DNA from 4 places in the Erwinia sp. TECH1 genome. Region 4 is predicted to be linked to each of the others. Evidence: predicted binding sites of a transcription regulator. Region 4 holds the regulator's gene; each other region holds the start of a gene.

Region 1 (4,298 bases), 340 kb from region 4:
ACCGGAGAAAGCCTTAAAACCGAGTTTTTCAACGGGAAAAGCTATGACAAGGATGAGTTAACGCGCCTTAACCATTTTTTTCGTGATTATCGCGCCAACAGGATCAAAAGCATCGATCCACATCTTTTCGATCAGCTGTATCGGCTCCAGGCGCTGTTAGATACGCGCAAGCCCGTACAGCTGATTTCCGGTTACCGTACGCTGGCGACCAACAACTCGCTGCGCGAACGCGGCAGCAGCACCGGCGTAGCCAAGCACAGCTATCATACGCTGGGCCAGGCAATGGATTTTCATATTGAGGGGATCGCCCTCAGCAATATACGCAAAGCGGCTCTTTCCATGCGGGCCGGGGGTGTAGGATACTATCCCAAAAGCAACTTTGTGCATATTGATACCGGGCCGGCAAGGCACTGGTAAGAAAATCCGGGCTGACCGGAATTAATGGAGCCTTATGAATTATCAAACTATTCCGGTAACGGCCTTTTCGCAGAACTGCTCTTTGATCTGGTGTCCGGTGACGCTGCAGGCCGCCATTGTCGATCCTGGCGGCGACGCGGAAAAAATTAAAACGCAGACGACGGCAAAGGGCGTAACAGTTACGCAAATTTTGCTGACGCATGGCCATCTGGACCACGTAGGCGCAGCGGCTGAACTGGCTGCTTTTTATGCCGTACCGGTTGTTGGGCCGCATAAAGCAGATGCGTTCTGGCTGGAAGGGCTGCCGATGCAGAGCCAGATGTTTGGTTTTCCTGAATGCGCGCCGTTAACGCCCGATCGCTGGCTGGAAGAGGGTGAGGTTGTGCACGTGGGCGATATCTCGCTTGAGGTTCTGCTGTGTCCGGGCCATACGCCGGGTCATATCGTATTTTTTGATCGGGCTTCTCGCCTGCTGATCTCCGGCGATGTGATCTTCAGCGGCGGCGTGGGACGTACCGATTTCCCTCAGGGCAGCCATAGCGACCTGATTGCCGCGATCAAAAACAAGCTGCTGCCGCTTGGCGATGACGTCACCTTTTTACCCGGCCACGGCCCCAGCTCGACGCTGGGCAGAGAGCGGATTTCCAATCCTTTTCTGCAATAAAGCTGCCGTATAAAAAAGCCTGCGTAATGCAGGCTTTTTTATTGCGTGACGGATTAAAATATTTCGCATCCGCTTTATGTGCACTTACAGCACGGCGGCAATCGCTTCGCACAGCGGCGCCATATTGTCCGGCGTCATTCCCGCTACGTTAACCCGGCCTGAATTGACCGCATAAACGCCAAACTCTTCCCGTAGCCTAATCACCTGATCTTTGGTCAGGCCGCTAAAAGAGAACATACCGTTCTGGTTGATAATAAAGCTGAAGTCGCCTTTTGCCCCTTTTTCCTGCAGGGTATTAACGAACAGCTGACGCATACGGTGAATGCGCTGGCGCATATCGGTCAACTCCTGCTCCCACAGGGTACGCAGCGCATCGTTGCCCAGGATAGTGGCGACGACCGCCGCGCCATGCGCAGGCGGATTAGAGTAGTTCGCGCGGATGGTAGCTTTAACCTGGCTAAAGGCCGTGTTGGCAATATCGGCCGTGCTGGCGACCAGCGTGAACGCGCCTACGCGCTCATTATAAAGCCCGAAGTTCTTCGAATAAGAACTGGCGACAATCAGCTCCTGGTGTCCGGCAGCAAAAATGCGCAGGCCCTCTGCATCTTCTTCCAGCCCACGCGCAAAGCCCTGATAGGCAAAGTCGAACAGCGGCAGCCAGCCTTTCGCCAGCGACATCTCGGCCAGCTCCTGCCACTGTGCGGCCGTAGGATCGATGCCGGTAGGGTTATGGCAGCAGCCGTGGAACAGCACAATATCGCCCGCCTGCGCTTCACGCAGCGCGTTCAGCATTCCGTCGAAATCCAGCGAATGGCTGGGCGCATCGTAATACTGATATTCACAGACTTCCAGTCCGGCGGACTGAAACACATTTTTATGGTTAGGCCAGCTGGGATTGCTGACCCAAACGCGCCTGGCACCGGTTTGTGCGGCGATAAAATCCGCCGCTACGCGCAGCGCGCCCGTACCGCCAGGCGTTTGCGCTGTACGCGCACGTTTGTCACGCAGGATGGCGTTATCTTTGCCAAACAGCAGCACCTGTGTACATTTGCCAAAATCGGCCAGGCCATCAATGCTCAAATAATTTTTGGTCGTTTCATTTTCCAGCAGATACTGCTCGGCTTTTTTCACGCTGGTCAGCACCGGCGTTTTGCCGGTTTCGTCCTTGTAAACGCCAATGCCAAGGTTAATTTTGTCAGGACGGTCGTCCGCACGATAAAGGTCGGCTAAGCCAAGGATAGGATCTGCGGGTGCAGCTGCAATGCGTTCAAACATAATGAAAGTCCGTTATAACCTGAAACGAAATGAGAATTCAGGGTACCGCCACTATGATAAAAATGCCAACCGTTTGCGCTAAAAACAGTGAAAGAATGCCCTGGATAAAGGTAGCGGCAGCCAGCTGCTATAAACACCTGTAAAGGTAAAATAAGCGCGGCCGCTTTCCTGGCGCACGGGGCCTATAGCCAATGAAAACCTCTGGCCATAATGTAGGCCAGGCCCAGCGCAACGCCGATCAGCGCGCTAAACATCAGGCGAAAATCAGTCTGCATATCTTTGCGGATATCTTTCATCTCACCGCGCACGTCCTGTATCTCACCGCGCACGTCCTGTATCTCACCGCGCACGTCCTTTATCTCGCCGCGTACATCCTTTATTTCCCCACGAATATCATGGAGCTCGTTTCTGATATCGTTAACGTCATGTCTGAGCCAGGCGATATGCATTTCGATACGGGTAAAGCGCGCTTCCGTCTCGGTTTCTTTTTTTTCCTGCTGGTTGCTGTGGTTTGACAGCGTTAGCAGAAGAGGGCTGTCCCTATCCATATTGGCTCTCCTTAAGCTAAATCCAGACTGATTTTTTCATGTTCACGCGTGGCTAACAAACACTTTTGGAAATTTTTCAGGAACGCTGCGGCATGGCTCGAAATTTTATGAAACGGAAAAAGAAATTACCCAGGGAAGCGGCAGGTTTTATTTAGCAGCACGGGCAAGTCAGGAAGGGAATAAGGGCAGGCAGAGAAAAGCGAAGGTGCAGACAATAAAAAAGCGGGGCCGAGGCCCCGCCAGACGATTTATTGCTTGATTAGAACTGGTAAACCAGACCTACAGCCACGGTGTCGTCGGTGTTCAGACCCAGTGGATTGTTGTCATCCAGCAGGTTGATCTGATAGTCGACATAGGTAGACATGTTTTTGTTGAAGTAGTAGGTAGCGCCCACGTCAACGTATTTGATCAGGTCAGCATCGCCAACGCTTTCGATATCCTTGCCTTTAGACTGCACGTAGGCCAGGGATGGACGCAGACCGAAGTCAAACTGATACTGTGCAACCAGCTCGATGTTCTGTGCTTTGTTAGCAAAAGAGCTAATAGAAGCATCGCTGCCATCGGCAAAGGTGCCGCTGTAAGAGATTGGTGTGGCGTTACGGGTTTCACCGTACATGGCTGCCAGGTACACGCTGTTAGCGTCATATTTCAGCGCGGTCGCCCATGCTTCAGCACGTTTACCCGCGCCGCTGTTAAGCGTGATGGAATCAGCGGAGTTGTCTGAGTTAGTCACGGTACGAACACCGGATGCCTGCGCATTAGTACGATCGTAAGAACCGTAGGCGCCGGAGATACCTACGCCGATTGGCGAAGTATAGGTAGTTGAAAGCGCGTAGCCATCACCGTTGGAACGACGCACGTCGTCACGGTCGTTTTTGCCCTGATACTGTACGGCAAAGTTCCAGCCGTCAACCAGGCCAAAGAAGTTGGTGTTGCGGTAGGTCAGCACGCCAGTCGTACGGCCGCCCAGGATGCCCAGGTCGCTATAGGCAGAGTCGCCGCCGAACTCTGGCAGCATATCGGTCCAGCCCATTGGATCGTACAGCAGGCTGTAGTTACGGCCGTAATCGATAGAGCCGTACTCAGCGAATTTCAGACCAGCGAAGCCCAGACGGGTTTTGTTGCCGTCCTGCGCGTCGGAGCCGCCTTCAGAATTGTTTGCCTGGATGTTGTATTCCCACTGGCCGTAGCCGGTGAGCATATCGTTAATCTGGGTTTCACCTTTGAAACCAAAACGCACGTAGCTCTGGTCGCCATCGTTGCCGTCGTTATCAGAGAAATAGTGCAAACCAACTGCTTTCCCATAGAGGTCCAGCTTATTGCCGTCTTTGTTATAGATTTCTGCTGCATTGGCTGCACCAGCGGCTAACAGGGCTGGGATAACCAGTGCCAGA
Region 2 (4,298 bases), 1.4 Mb from region 4:
ACCTCTGGCAGAATGCCTTAACGCTCTCCAGCGGCCAGCAGCAGCGGCTGGTGATCGCCAGAGCCATCGCCATCGAACCGGAAATTTTGCTGCTGGACGAGCCGACCTCGGCGCTCGATCCGATCTCCACGCTGGTGATTGAAGAACTGATGAGCACGCTGAAACAGCATTTCACGCTGGTGCTGGTCACGCATAATATGCAGCAGGCCGCGCGCGTATCCGACTATACCGCGTTTATGCATCATGGCAGCGTGGTGGAGTTTGACGAAACGGACAGGATTTTTACCGCGCCGCGCCAGCGACGCACAGAGGATTATATTACGGGACGCTATGGCTGAATAAAAAAGGGAAACGCCGGTTTCCCTTTTAGCCCCAGGCGTAGCCTTCCGGCGGCAGTTGCTCGCCGTCCAGCCAGGCCGCGCCGTCCTGCATTTTCAGGCGGCCATCCGCAAACCAGCCGACCACCAGCGGATAAATAGCGTGCTCCTGATGCTGCACGCGCGCCGCGACCTCATCGATCGTATCTCCGGAAAAAACCGGTACTTTGGCCTGAAGGATCACCGGGCCACCGTCCAGCTCTTCGGTAACGAAATGCACCGAGGTGCCGTGCTCTTCGTCGCCGTTTTCAATCGCCTGGCGATGCGTGTGCAGGCCAGGATATTTCGGCAGCAGGGAAGGGTGGATATTCAGCATCCTGCCCGCGTAGCGCGCCACGAAATCCGCACTCAGAATGCGCATATAGCCTGCCAGGATCACCAGGTCGGGCGCGTAGGCGTCAATTTCCAGCATCAGCTGGCGATCGAAGGCGTCGCGATCGGCAAACTGCGCGGCCGCCAGCGCATGGGCGGGCACGCCCGCCTCGCGCGCGCGCGTCAGGCCGTAAGCGTCGGCTTTGTTGCTGAACACGGCAGCAACGCTGCCGTGGATCCGTCCCTGCCGGCAGGCGTCCAGAATGGCCTGGAGATTGCTCCCCTGGCCGGAAACCAGCACGACGAGCCGCTTCATGCGTTAATCACCACGCGCTCTTCGGCATCGGAGGCTTTAATCACGCCAATCTTCCAGGCTTTTTCGCCGGCGGCGGTCATCAGCTCTACCGCTTTATCCGCTTCGCTGGCATCCAGCGCAATCACCATGCCGACGCCGCAGTTAAAGGTGCGATACATTTCAAAGCGGCTGACGTTGCCCGCTTCCTGCATCCAGCCGAACACGGCAGGCCACTGCCAGCTTGACTCCGACAGCACCGCCTGGGTGTTGTCCGGCAGCACGCGCGGGATGTTTTCCCAGAAGCCGCCGCCGGTCAGGTGGGCGATAGCGTGGACGTCAACCTGCTCAATCAGGCTGAGAATATTTTTAACGTAAATGCGGGTTGGTTCCAGCAGATGATCCGCCAGCGGCTTGCCTTCAAGCAGGGTGGTTTCCGGGTCGGTATTGCTGAACGCCAGAATTTTGCGCACCAGCGAATAGCCGTTGGAGTGCGGGCCGCTTGAACCCAGCGCAATCAGCACGTCGCCGTCTTTGACTTTGCTGCCGTCGATAATTTCCGACTTTTCCACCACGCCAACGCAGAAGCCCGCCACGTCGTAATCTTCGCCGTGATACATGCCGGGCATTTCAGCCGTTTCGCCGCCGACCAGCGCGCAGCCGGACTGCAGGCAGCCTTCTGCGATACCGGTGATCACGCTGGCGGCCGTCTCCACATCCAGCTTGCCGGTGGCGTAGTAATCAAGGAAGAACAGCGGCTCGGCGCCCTGAACCACCAAATCGTTTACGCACATCGCAACCAGGTCGATACCGATGGCATCGTGGCGCTTCAGGTCCATGGCCAGACGCAGCTTGGTGCCGACGCCGTCAGTGCCGGAAACCAGAACCGGTTCACGGTATTTTTGCGGCAGCGCACAAAGCGCACCGAAACCGCCCAGTCCGCCCATCACTTCCGGGCGACGAGTCTTTTTCACTACGCCTTTGATACGGTCGACTAAAGCATTGCCAGCATCGATATCTACACCGGCGTCTTTATAGCTGAGAGAGGTTTTGTCGGTCACTGCGAAATCCCCACGCGGTTTGCGGTTGGTGGTTGGTAATAAAGCGCGGCAATTCTAACAGCGCAGGCAAACGTTTGCGAGCCTCATCTTCGCCACCATTGCGCCGCGCTCACTTTGCGCTAATCCTTAAGGGGATGGCAGGGATCCGGCAGAAGTCGGATTAAGTAATAGGTACTGGCTGCTAAATGGCGCTATAATCTCGCGATTTTTTTTTGCAGCCATACACTCCGGGAGTAAAACAATGAAGATCGTGGAAGTCAAACACCCGCTGGTCAAACATAAACTGGGTCTGATGCGTGAACAGGACGTCAGCACCAAACGTTTTCGTGAACTCGCCTCGGAGGTGGGAAGTCTGCTGACTTATGAAGCCACATCGGATTTAGAAACGGAAAAGGTCACTATCGAAGGCTGGAACGGCCCGGTGGAAATCGACCAGATCAAAGGCAAAAAAATTACCGTTGTGCCTATCCTGCGTGCCGGCCTGGGCATGATGGAAGGCGTGCTGGAGCACGTGCCCAGCGCGCGCATCAGCGTCGTGGGCGTGTATCGCGACGAAGAGACGCTGGAGCCGGTGCCTTATTTTCAAAAGCTGGTTTCCAATATCGAAGAGCGCATGGCGCTGGTGGTTGACCCTATGCTGGCGACCGGCGGCTCGATGATCGCCACTATCGACCTGCTGAAGAAAGCGGGCTGCAGCAGTATTAAAGTGCTGGTGCTGGTTGCCGCGCCGGAAGGCATCGCGGCGCTGGAAAAAGCGCATCCGGACGTGGAGCTGTATACCGCCTCCGTCGATCAGGGACTGAACGAAAAAGGATATATCATTCCGGGCCTTGGCGACGCGGGCGACAAGATCTTCGGTACGAAATGATAAAGCCGCAGGCCTTTTTATCCGCCCGTCCGGGGCCGGACAGCGTCCGGCATCGCCGCGCGTTGCCCAACGGCCGTGCCGGGCATCGGCCTGCAACCCGCGTTTTATCATGACTGCCAGCGATCAAGCCGACCAGAGAGTCGGTTTTTTATTGTGAAAAATAAGGGGTAACTCACCATGACGCGTCGCGCTATCGGCGTAAGCGAGCGGCCACCGCTGCTGCAAACCATCCCACTCAGCTTCCAACATCTGTTCGCCATGTTTGGCGCGACGGTGCTGGTGCCTATCCTGTTTCATATCAATCCGGCCACCGTGCTGCTGTTTAACGGCATCGGCACGCTGCTGTACCTTTTTATCTGTAAAGGGAAAATCCCGGCCTATCTGGGCTCCAGCTTTGCCTTTATTTCGCCGGTGCTGCTGCTGCTGCCGCTGGGCTACGAGGTGGCGCTGGGCGGCTTTATCCTTTGCGGCGTGCTGTTCTGCCTGGTGGCGCTGATTGTGAAAAAAGCCGGAACGGGCTGGCTGGATGTGATGTTTCCACCGGCTGCGATGGGCGCTATCGTGGCGGTCATCGGGCTGGAGCTGGCCGGCGTGGCGGCGAATATGGCCGGCCTGCTGCCGGCTAACGGGGCGGCGGTCGACGGCAAAACCATTCTGATTTCCATGGTGACGCTGGCGGTGACCGTTTTCGGCTCGGTGCTGTTCCGCGGCTTTCTGGCGATTATCCCTATCCTGATCGGCGTGCTGGTCGGCTATGCGCTTTCCTGGTTTATGGGCATCGTAAACTGGTCATCGGTTGAAGCGGCACCGTGGTTTGCGCTGCCGACCTTCTACACGCCGCGCTTCGAGTGGGCGGCAATGCTGACCATTCTGCCTGCGGCGCTGGTGGTGATCGCCGAGCATGTCGGGCATCTGGTGGTTACGGCGAACATCGTTAAAAAAGACCTGCTGAAAGATCCCGGCCTGCATCGCTCGATGTTTGCCAACGGCGTCTCGACGATTTTTTCCGGCCTGTTCGGCTCTACGCCTAACACCACCTATGGCGAAAATATTGGCGTGATGGCAATTACCCGCGTTTACAGCACCTGGGTGATTGGCGGCGCGGCTATTCTTGCCATTCTGCTTTCCTGCGTTGGCAAGCTGGCCGCCGCGATCCAGGCGGTGCCGGTGCCGGTGATGGGCGGCGTGTCGCTGCTGCTGTACGGCGTGATTGGCGCTTCCGGTATCCGCGTGCTGATTGAATCCAAAGTGGATTACAACAAGGCGCAGAACCTGATCCTGACCTCGGTGATCCTGATCATCGGCGTCAGCGGCGCCACGGTGCATATTGGCGCGGCAGAGCTGAAAGGCATGGCGCTGGCGACTATCGTCGGCATCGGGCTGAGCCT
Region 3 (4,298 bases), 1.5 Mb from region 4:
GCTTATGAAACGTATTTTACCGGTGCTGTTTGCAGCGTGGCTGCTTGGCGGATGCGCCACTATCGTGGGCGACAAAACCCAGGATGTGAGCATTCAGAGCTGGCCACAAGGGGCAAAATTTGTGGTGCAGGATGAAACCGGCCGGGCGGTGGCGGAAGGCTACACGCCAAAGACCGTGACGCTGGCAAAATCGGACGGCAGCTACTTCGGCAAAAAGAAATTTCTGCTGATGCTGGAGCAGCCGGGCTTCGTGCCGCAAACCATTCCGCTAAACGAGAAGGCCAACCTCTGGTATCTGCTGGGTAATATCCCGCTTGGCGGCTTCCCCGGCTGGCTGCTGGTCGATCCATTTAACGGCGGCATGTACCACATCGAAGAACCGCCAGCCCGGATCATTATGAATCCTGTCGGTGCGCGCGGCTGACGGAAAACGTGGTGGCCCGCGCTGCTGGCGGGCCGGATAGCCGGAGCTACTGCGCGGTGGGCTTAACCATCGTATGCGGCGGGCGGTGCTTAGCCAGATACTGATGCTGGAAGATGCACATGCGGATGGTATTGCGGTACTCGCCGTTGATAAAAAACTCGTGGATCAGCTCGCCTTCAATTTCAAATCCCAGCTTGGTGTAGATATGGATAGCCTTTTTATTCTCTTTATCGACGATTAAATAAAGCTTGTAGAGATTGAGAACGGAGAAACCGTACTCCATGGCCAGCAGCGCGGCCTTGCTGGCAAGACCTTTGCCCTGATGGCCGGGCGCGATAATAATCTGAAACTCCGCGCGACGGTGAATATGGTTGATTTCGACCAGCTCCACCAGGCCCACTTTATCTTCCGCATACTCCACCACGAAACGCCGTTCGCTCTGATCGTGAATGTGCTTGTCATAGAGATCGGACAGCTCGACAAACGCCTCATAAGGTTCTTCAAACCAGTAGCGCATCACGCTGGCGTTGTTATCCAGCTGGTGGACAAAATGCAGATCTTCGCGTTCCAGCGGACGTAATTTTACCGATTGCTCGGCCGATAAAGCAGGCATACATCATCCTTTGTTACTGAGGCACCAGGGCAAGCAGTATAGGGCGTGCAGCGGGCGGGAAAAAGCGGGAAAACAGCACCGCCAGCGCGCAAAGGGCTGGCGGTTGAGGAAGCGTTGCGGATCAGAAGTTGTAGCCAGCCACCAGATAGTAGCCCCAGCCGGTGGATTTCACTTCAAAATTACCCGTGCCGAAGTTCAGCTCCTGGCCATCTGCCCACTGGCCGCCGTTGTGGAAGTAACGCGCCACCACAGAGTAGTGCCAGTGATCGTAAACCAGCGACAGCACGTGGCTGGAAGCGATGGAGTTGCTGGTGCGTGAAGCATCGCTCTTGTCGCGCAGATCGGAACCCCAGTCAAAGTTGGTAAAGCCGATATAGCTCAGGTTACCGCCCCACAGCGAAGTCAGCGGCACAAAGTATTTCACCTTAAAGCGATAGCCGTCCCAGCTGTTTTCGTTAGCGGCACCGTAGTTCTCCCACTGGTATTTAGCGTACACGTTCAGCGACAGGTTGACCGGCGTGTGGGTATCGATATCGGTGCCCAGGCCCATGTACCAGGTGTTCTGACGGTTGTCGCTGTTACGGCCCATATCGTAGATATAGTTGTTGGCGAAATACCACTCTTTCACCGGCCCGATGCTCAGATCGGTATTGGTCAGTTTGTCGATGGAGAAGCGCGGTTCGATCTCCATAAACATCGGCGAGCCGTGGTCGAAAATGCCGTTGGCGTTGGAGTTACCGGCACCGAAGAAGTTGGTCAGATCCAGGTAGCCGTAAAAATCAAACCAGTCTTTTTTGGCGAAGGCTTCATATTCCAGATAAACGTCGTTGTTAAACTGCGGCCCGAACCGGGTGTGATAGCTGCCTACCACGTTAACGCTCTGGTGCCACCAGTCGGAAACGTACTGCGGCTGCTCGGGGGCAGCAAAAGAAGCGGTGCTGTATGAAAGCGCCATCACTGCGCCAGCCATCAGAGATTTATATTTCATTATATTACCACATGCTTATCGACCATTTTCTGCAGCCCGCGCGATGGTCTTATCTGTCGTTATCCGGAACGGAACAGGAAGGCGGTTTCAGTGCCGAAAGCGCCCGTATAAATGCCGGAAAAGTGTGCCGTCATCCGCGCTTAAGGAAATAGATATCGCTCACAGTTGTCAAACTCTGTTTCATTTCACTTTAATTAAAGTGTGATGTAGATCACGCAAAGGACGGAACTTAAGCGGGCTGTTGCTTGTCTGCGCCGAAAAAGCCTGTTTGTCGCCAGGTAAACGTTTGCCTGTTGAAGTAAGGGGGAATGCTGAGAAAAAGAAAGCGGTGCGGGGTAAATGTTATGAGGTTTTGTTATAAGATAATCTTATATAAAGGGCAGGTTTTTGCGCATTTTTTAGCCATGTAAAGAGAGCGAAGTTGCCAGGCGGCAGGTAACGGCCGCCCCTGTTTCACGCCATCCTGGCTGGCAGTACGGCGGCGGATAATTACCGCCGCTTTGGTTTGGCAGTCCGGCAGCGGCAGATAATTACCGCCGCTTTGGCCTTTCAATCCAACAGCAGCAGATGATTGCTACTACTGTGGCCTTTTACTCCAGCGGGGCAGATAGCTGCTGGAGCCTTTCACTCCAGCAGGGGCAGAACAGCCTCCAGCCGCCCGGCATCCTCACGATCAATTGACGCCAGCGGCTGCGGCAGATTAACCGCTTCCGTCAGGCCCAGCCTGGCGGCCAGCGCGGCGACAACCCGCAAACTGCCATATTTTGCAAACAGCGCCCAGAGCGGGGCCAGCCGATCGGAAAGGTTTTGCGCCTCCAGCTGCTGACCCGCGGCGCTCAGCCGGATAATCCGCTGGCAAACCTGCGGAAACAGGCCGCCCAGCACGGAAAACCACAGCTCGCCGCCCGCATTCAGGCCTCGCGCGGCCAGCGCGTCGCCGCTGACGCCAATGGCTATTTTGTCCGGCAATAGCTGGCGCAGACGGTCTATCCGCGCTTTTGCCTGGGCGGCATCGTCCGGCACGCCGGGAATTTTAATAGCGGCGAGCCTGGAAAGCCCGGCGAGTCGACCATATAGCTCATCGCTGAAGGTAAATTGCGTGGTGCCGGGATTGTCATACAGGCACAGCGGCACGGAAATAGCGTCGTTAACGCTTTGATACAGCTGAAACACCTCTTCTACCCGCAGCTTCTGGTAGGAAACTGGTGCCAGCAGCAGCGCTTTGGCACCGGCCTGCTGCGCGTCTTCGGCCAGTTCCAGCACCTGACGCGTCCGCAGCGCGCCAATGCCCACCATCACCGGCACCTTTCCCGCTTCCTCGACGGCCAGCGAAACCACACGCTTTCTCTCCTCACGCGTCAGATAAGCGTAGTTGCCCGTCGAACCCAACACGCCAAGCGACGTCACTCCGGCTGCCGCCAGTCGCTGGATCAAACCGCGAAAAGCGCGCTCATCAATTTCTGTTTCATTCATTGGCGTTAAAGGGAACGCGCTGAGACCGGTAAACATAGAGGTTTCCTTAATAGCGTGACGGATAAACACGCAGCGTAGCACCAGAAGGATTTCGGTATAAGAGGGCAAACCGCAACGGGCATTTCCCGCGGGTTCCGCCAGCTCGAAAGCAACATTTTTCCGCCGTTTAGCGCGCCCTTAATGTTGCCTTAATATTCCTGCGGGAAACTCTTCTCACCAACCTGAGGAGAACACTATGAAACAGCCGCACAGCCGTCCGCTAAGTGAATATACCGCCGTGATTTTCAGCGGCCTTGTGATCCTGGCTTTTCTGCGGGTTTGGTTCGCCGCCTGAGCTGCCGTCAGGAAAATTTTACCGAGGCGCGACAACCGCCGGTTTGCGGCCGATTTTCGAGGAAAAACTGCGCCTTATGCAGCTGGGCAATGCGGCTGACGATGCTCAGGCCCAGCCCGATGCCGCCGTAACGGCTGTCCATCCGTACAAAAGCGCGGCTCAGCTCGCCGCTTTTGCTTTCGTCAATGCCCGGCCCGCAATCCTCCACCGCCAGCACCGCGCCGGAAACGTTTTCAATGCGAACGGTCACGACGGTGCCTTTTGGGCTGTAGCGATGGGCATTCTCAAGCAGGTTCCTCAGCAGGACGCTCAGCAGCGTGGCGTCGCCGCGCACCGTGACATCCTGCGTTGCCGCCACTTCCAGCGTTTGTCCACGCTGTTGCAGCATCGCCTGCATTTCCAGGCTCATCGGCGCGATCACATCCCGCATCAGCGAAACCTGCTGATAGTTGCCGGCGGTAAAGGA
Region 4 (4,298 bases):
GTCTGTATAGTGTAGCGAGTCTGCGAGCGTGATGAAAATGTCATTTTCAGTCGCCCGCTGACGCTACGGTCGGAAAACAAAATGTTAAAATACCATTTTCGGTCCGGCGGTGCTGCGTTAACTGTAAATATCAGCGGCAAATTTGCGCAGATAAATGTTTGAACAGGCTAAATTTTACAGCTTTTACCGCTTTGCGACGATTGAAACAAAAAAGGCCTTACTTTTTAGTAAAGAGTTCGATTAGAATCGTCCTGACTGACTGCCCAGGCGCAGATCTCCTTATTTAGCCATGCTCTTGCCACTGGCGGGAGCACAAACTGTTAATGGTAAAGATGCGTTTACTCATCACGTTGCTGATGCTGGCCTTTGCCCAGCTGTTTATGTCTGTGGCGCACGCATCGCCACACGCTGCCGTTAAAGCGGACCACCACAAAGCAGACAGCGCCACGCCTGCTCGTGAAGACGATCGCCGCAAGCGCCGCCCGGTGAAAACCTCTACACGTAAAGTAAAAGAAGCCAGCCCAACCAAAAGCCGTTCGCCCCTTGCTAAAAAGTTTAAGCTGCGCAAAAAAACGCAGACCGTCGCCGCTGCGCTGCCGCCCAAGAAACGCTATGGTCGTCATCGCTTGCGCAACGAAGAGACGGAAGCCTTAACCAGCGGCTCGGCCTCGGCCCCGCTTAAGCTCAGCAAAGCGCATCGCGCCCGCTATCAGAAAGCCCGCGAAACGGCGATGAGCAAGCTGATGAACCAGCTGGGCAAGCCCTATCTCTGGGGCGGCACCTCGCCCAAGACCGGTTTCGACTGTAGCGGTCTGGTCTGGTATGCCTATAAAGATCTGGTGAAGTTTAAGATCCCTCGCACCGCTAACGAAATGTACCATCTGCGGGATGCGGCTTCGATCAAGCGCAACGAGCTGGAAAAAGGCGATCTGGTATTTTTCAGCATCAACGGCCGCGCCTCGGCGGATCACGTTGGCGTTTACCTGGGCAACGGCAAGTTTATCCAGTCGCCGCGTACCGGCAAGGATATCCAGGTGAGTATGCTCAGCGAAGATTACTGGGAGCAGCACTACGTCGGCGCTCGCCGCGTCATGACGCCGAAAACTATCCGCTAGCCCACTCAGCAGGCTGGAGGCCCGGATCGCGCAAACGATCCGGGCCGGTTTACTCTTATTTGCGCAAAATTTTCGCCTGTTGCCCTAAAACCCTCGTGTTCTGCGCCTGCTCTTGTTAGAATCCACGGTTTGTTGCGCAACAGGCATTTAGCCGACATGATGTTCTGCTCAAGTCTGTTTCGCCACCCTGAACTCCCTCCTGTTATAACCATTCCGCAACAAATTATGCGCAACTTATATCAGGATTATCATCATTCCAGGCAATCGTTTAACAAACCGCTTTTCAGTGACTTACTGAACAGCGCAGGAGTCTTTTTCCATGGCAACCATAAAAGATGTGGCCAAACGCGCCGGTGTCTCAACCACCACGGTGTCCCACGTCATTAATAAAACCCGCTTTGTCGCTGAAGACACGCGGGAAGCCGTCTGGGCAGCGATCAAAGCGCTGCACTATTCGCCCAGCGCCGTGGCCCGCAGCCTGAAGGTCAATAACACCAAAACCATTGGCCTGCTGGCGACCTCCAGCGAGGCGCCCTATTTCGCCGAAATTATTGAGGCGGTTGAACACAGCTGTTTTGCCAAAGGCTATACGCTGATTTTGGGCAACGCGCATAACGAACTGGAAAAGCAGCAGGCCTATCTGTCGATGATGGCGCAAAAACGCGTCGATGGCCTGCTGGTCATGTGCGCCGAGTACCCGGATGAGCTGATTAAGATGCTGGAAGATCACCGCAACATCCCGATGGTCGTCATGGACTGGGGCGAGTCGCGCGGCGATTTTACCGACACTATTCTCGATAACGCTTTTGAAGGCGGTTATCTGGCAGGCCGCTATCTGATCGATCGCGGCCACCGCGATATCGGCGTGATCCCGGGCCATATGGAGCGCAATACCGGCGGCGGTCGTCATGCCGGCTTCCTCAAGGCGCTGAACGAAGCGGGGATTACGCTGCGCGAAGAGTGGCTGGTTCAGGGCGATTTTGAGCCGGAATCGGGCTATCGCGCCATGCAGCAGCTGCTGGCGCAAAAACAGCGTCCTACCGCGGTATTCTGCGGCGGCGACGTGATGGCGATGGGCGCGATTTGCGCCGCAGACGAGATGGGCCTGCGCGTACCGCAGGATATTTCGGTGATCGGGTATGATAACGTGCGCAACTCGCGCTACTTTACCCCCGCGCTGACCACCGTCCACCAGCCGAAAGAGCGTCTGGGCGCAACGGCCTTCAATATGCTGCTCGATCGTATTACCAGCAAACGCGAAGAGCCGCAGACGATTGAAGTGCATCCGACGCTGATTGAACGTCGCTCCGTAGCGGACGGCCCTTTCCTCGACTACCGTCGCTAAGCGCACGGGCGGCCATCCGCTGCCCGTCTTTTACGCCTCCCGCAGCCATTCGCTGTTCAGCGTTTCCGTTTCGCCTAAATAATCCAGCAGCCAGCGCAGCGCTGGCGACGCCTGCTGTTCCGACCAGCTGACGCAGCAGGGGCTATCCGGAAAAGGCGGATCCAGCCTCAGTTCGCACAGCGAGCCGTTTTGCAGCAGCGGTTGCGCAAGATGCCCCGGCACCATGCCGACACACAGCCCGGCCAGCAGGCAATCAAACGCGCTCTCCCAGTCCGGCGCGACCAGCCGTCGCTGATTATCCAGCGTCCAGGTGGTTCTTTTCGGCAGCGCGCGCGAGGTATCTTCCAGCACCAGCGAAGGCCACTCCCGGATCGCCTCCTCGCTAACCTTCTCCCGGTGTTGCGCAAGCGGATGATCCGCCTTCACCACGCAGCGCCAGTTGAGCATTCCCATATTGCGAAAGGCGAAGCGTCCGCCGACCGGAATGGCCTGCGTCGCGCCTATCGCCACGTCAACCCGGCCGTCGGCCAGCGCATCCCATACGCCGTTGAATACCTCCGGTGAAAGATGCAGTTCCATATCGGGAAAATGTCGGTAAAAATCCACCACCAGCTGGCGCGTACGCGCGGTTTTAACAATGCGATCGACGGCAATATTCAGCTGGCCGCGCCAGCCGTTGGCGACCTGCTGACACTGGCGTCGCGTGGCAAGCATTTTTTTGATAACACTCCGCCCTTCCTGAATAAAGACCTCGCCCGCCGCCGTTAAGACCACGTCCCGGTGACGCCGCTCGAACAGCGGCACCGCCAGCCACTCTTCCAGCTGGCGCACGGTATAGCTGATGGCGGACGGAACGCGATGCAGCTCCGCCGCTGCGGCGGTAAAGCTGCCGGTTCGGGCGACCGCATCAATCACCTCAAGCGAGTGTTCTGACCACATATTCTTCCTGCAAAATTTTTGAACGCAAGACGCAAATATTACCGTTTCACAACCGCTATCGCACTCTTTTACACTGCCGTCCGCTATTCACCTGATAAAAAAGAGCAAAATCTCATGCCGTCGAAAGGATTTTTACTTTACCTCGCGCTGCTCAGCGTTGCGGGTTTTCTTGCCACCGATATGTATCTGCCCGCCTTTACGGCGATGCAGCAGGATTTGCAAACCGAAGCGGGCGTCATCAGCGCCAGCCTCAGCCTGTTCCTGGCCGGGTTTGCCAGCGCGCAGCTGTTCTGGGGGCCGCTTTCCGACCGCATTGGCCGCAAGCCGGTGCTGTTGATGGGGCTGGGGCTGTTTGCCGTCAGCTGCGGCGCAATGTGGTGGGCGGAATCCACCACCATGCTGCTGACGCTGCGCTTTTTACAGGCGGTAGGCATTTGCGCCGCCGCCGTCAGCTGGCAGGCGCTGGTAATCGATCGCTATTCCGGCGCGCAGGCCAACCGCGTGTTTGCCACTATTATGCCGCTGGTGGCGCTGTCGCCGGCGCTGGCCCCGCTGCTGGGTGCCTGGCTGCTGAACCACTTTGCCTGGCGGTCGATTTTCCTGGCGCTGCTGCTGCTGGCCCTGATCCTGCTGGTCGCCACGCTTTTTCTGTCGACGCCTGCGCCAAAAGAGCATAAAGAAGAGGCGAAAGTAGGTTTCTTCACGCTGCTGAAGTCACCGATCTGGAGCGGCAACGTGCTGATTTACGCCGCCTGCTCCGCCAGCTTTTTCGCCTGGCTGACCGGTTCGCCATTTATTCTGGCCGAACTGGGCATGTCGCCGGGCGATATCGGCCTTAGCTACGTGCCGCAGACGCTGGCCTTTCTCGCCGGCGGCTACGGCTGTCGGGCGCTGCTGAA

Evidence for each region. Region 4 encodes PurR, which represses purine synthesis genes. Its sites were predicted from a motif close to CANGCAAACGTTTGCNTG; they were not measured.
Region 1: ACVWZ0_RS08285 (amino acid aminotransferase) is a predicted target of PurR. The motif match lies at 2,419-2,436, and genes of this name have one in related genera.
Region 2: purM (phosphoribosylformylglycinamidine cyclo-ligase) is a predicted target of PurR. The motif match lies at 2,106-2,123, and genes of this name have one in related genera.
Region 3: ACVWZ0_RS17135 (nucleoside-specific channel-forming protein Tsx) is a predicted target of PurR. The motif match lies at 2,301-2,318, and genes of this name have one in related genera.

Annotation. Positions count from the first base shown of each region.
Region 1 is NZ_JBSRZK010000001.1:1,768,479-1,772,776, forward strand. It holds gene ACVWZ0_RS08275 (YcbK family protein) at 1-417, shown strand, start outside; gene ACVWZ0_RS08280 (MBL fold metallo-hydrolase) at 452-1,081, shown strand; gene ACVWZ0_RS08285 (amino acid aminotransferase) at 1,166-2,356, opposite strand; gene ACVWZ0_RS08290 (coiled-coil domain-containing protein) at 2,539-2,904, opposite strand; gene ompF (porin OmpF) at 3,164-4,298, opposite strand, start outside.
Region 2 is NZ_JBSRZK010000001.1:3,506,489-3,510,786, reverse strand. It holds gene pstB (phosphate ABC transporter ATP-binding protein PstB) at 1-338, shown strand, start outside; gene purN (phosphoribosylglycinamide formyltransferase) at 367-1,005, opposite strand; gene purM (phosphoribosylformylglycinamidine cyclo-ligase) at 1,002-2,042, opposite strand; gene upp (uracil phosphoribosyltransferase) at 2,284-2,910, shown strand; gene uraA (uracil permease) at 3,088-4,298, shown strand, end outside.
Region 3 is NZ_JBSRZK010000001.1:3,646,274-3,650,571, reverse strand. It holds gene ACVWZ0_RS17145 (hypothetical protein) at 5-424, shown strand; gene speG (spermidine N1-acetyltransferase) at 471-1,037, opposite strand; gene ACVWZ0_RS17135 (nucleoside-specific channel-forming protein Tsx) at 1,159-2,025, opposite strand; gene ACVWZ0_RS17130 (dihydrodipicolinate synthase family protein) at 2,650-3,534, opposite strand; gene pmrB (two-component system sensor histidine kinase PmrB) at 3,840-4,298, opposite strand, start outside.
Region 4 is NZ_JBSRZK010000001.1:2,105,942-2,110,239, reverse strand. It holds gene ACVWZ0_RS09940 (C40 family peptidase) at 333-1,115, shown strand; gene purR (HTH-type transcriptional repressor PurR) at 1,435-2,460, shown strand; gene punR (DNA-binding transcriptional activator PunR) at 2,491-3,399, opposite strand; gene punC (purine nucleoside transporter PunC) at 3,514-4,298, shown strand, end outside.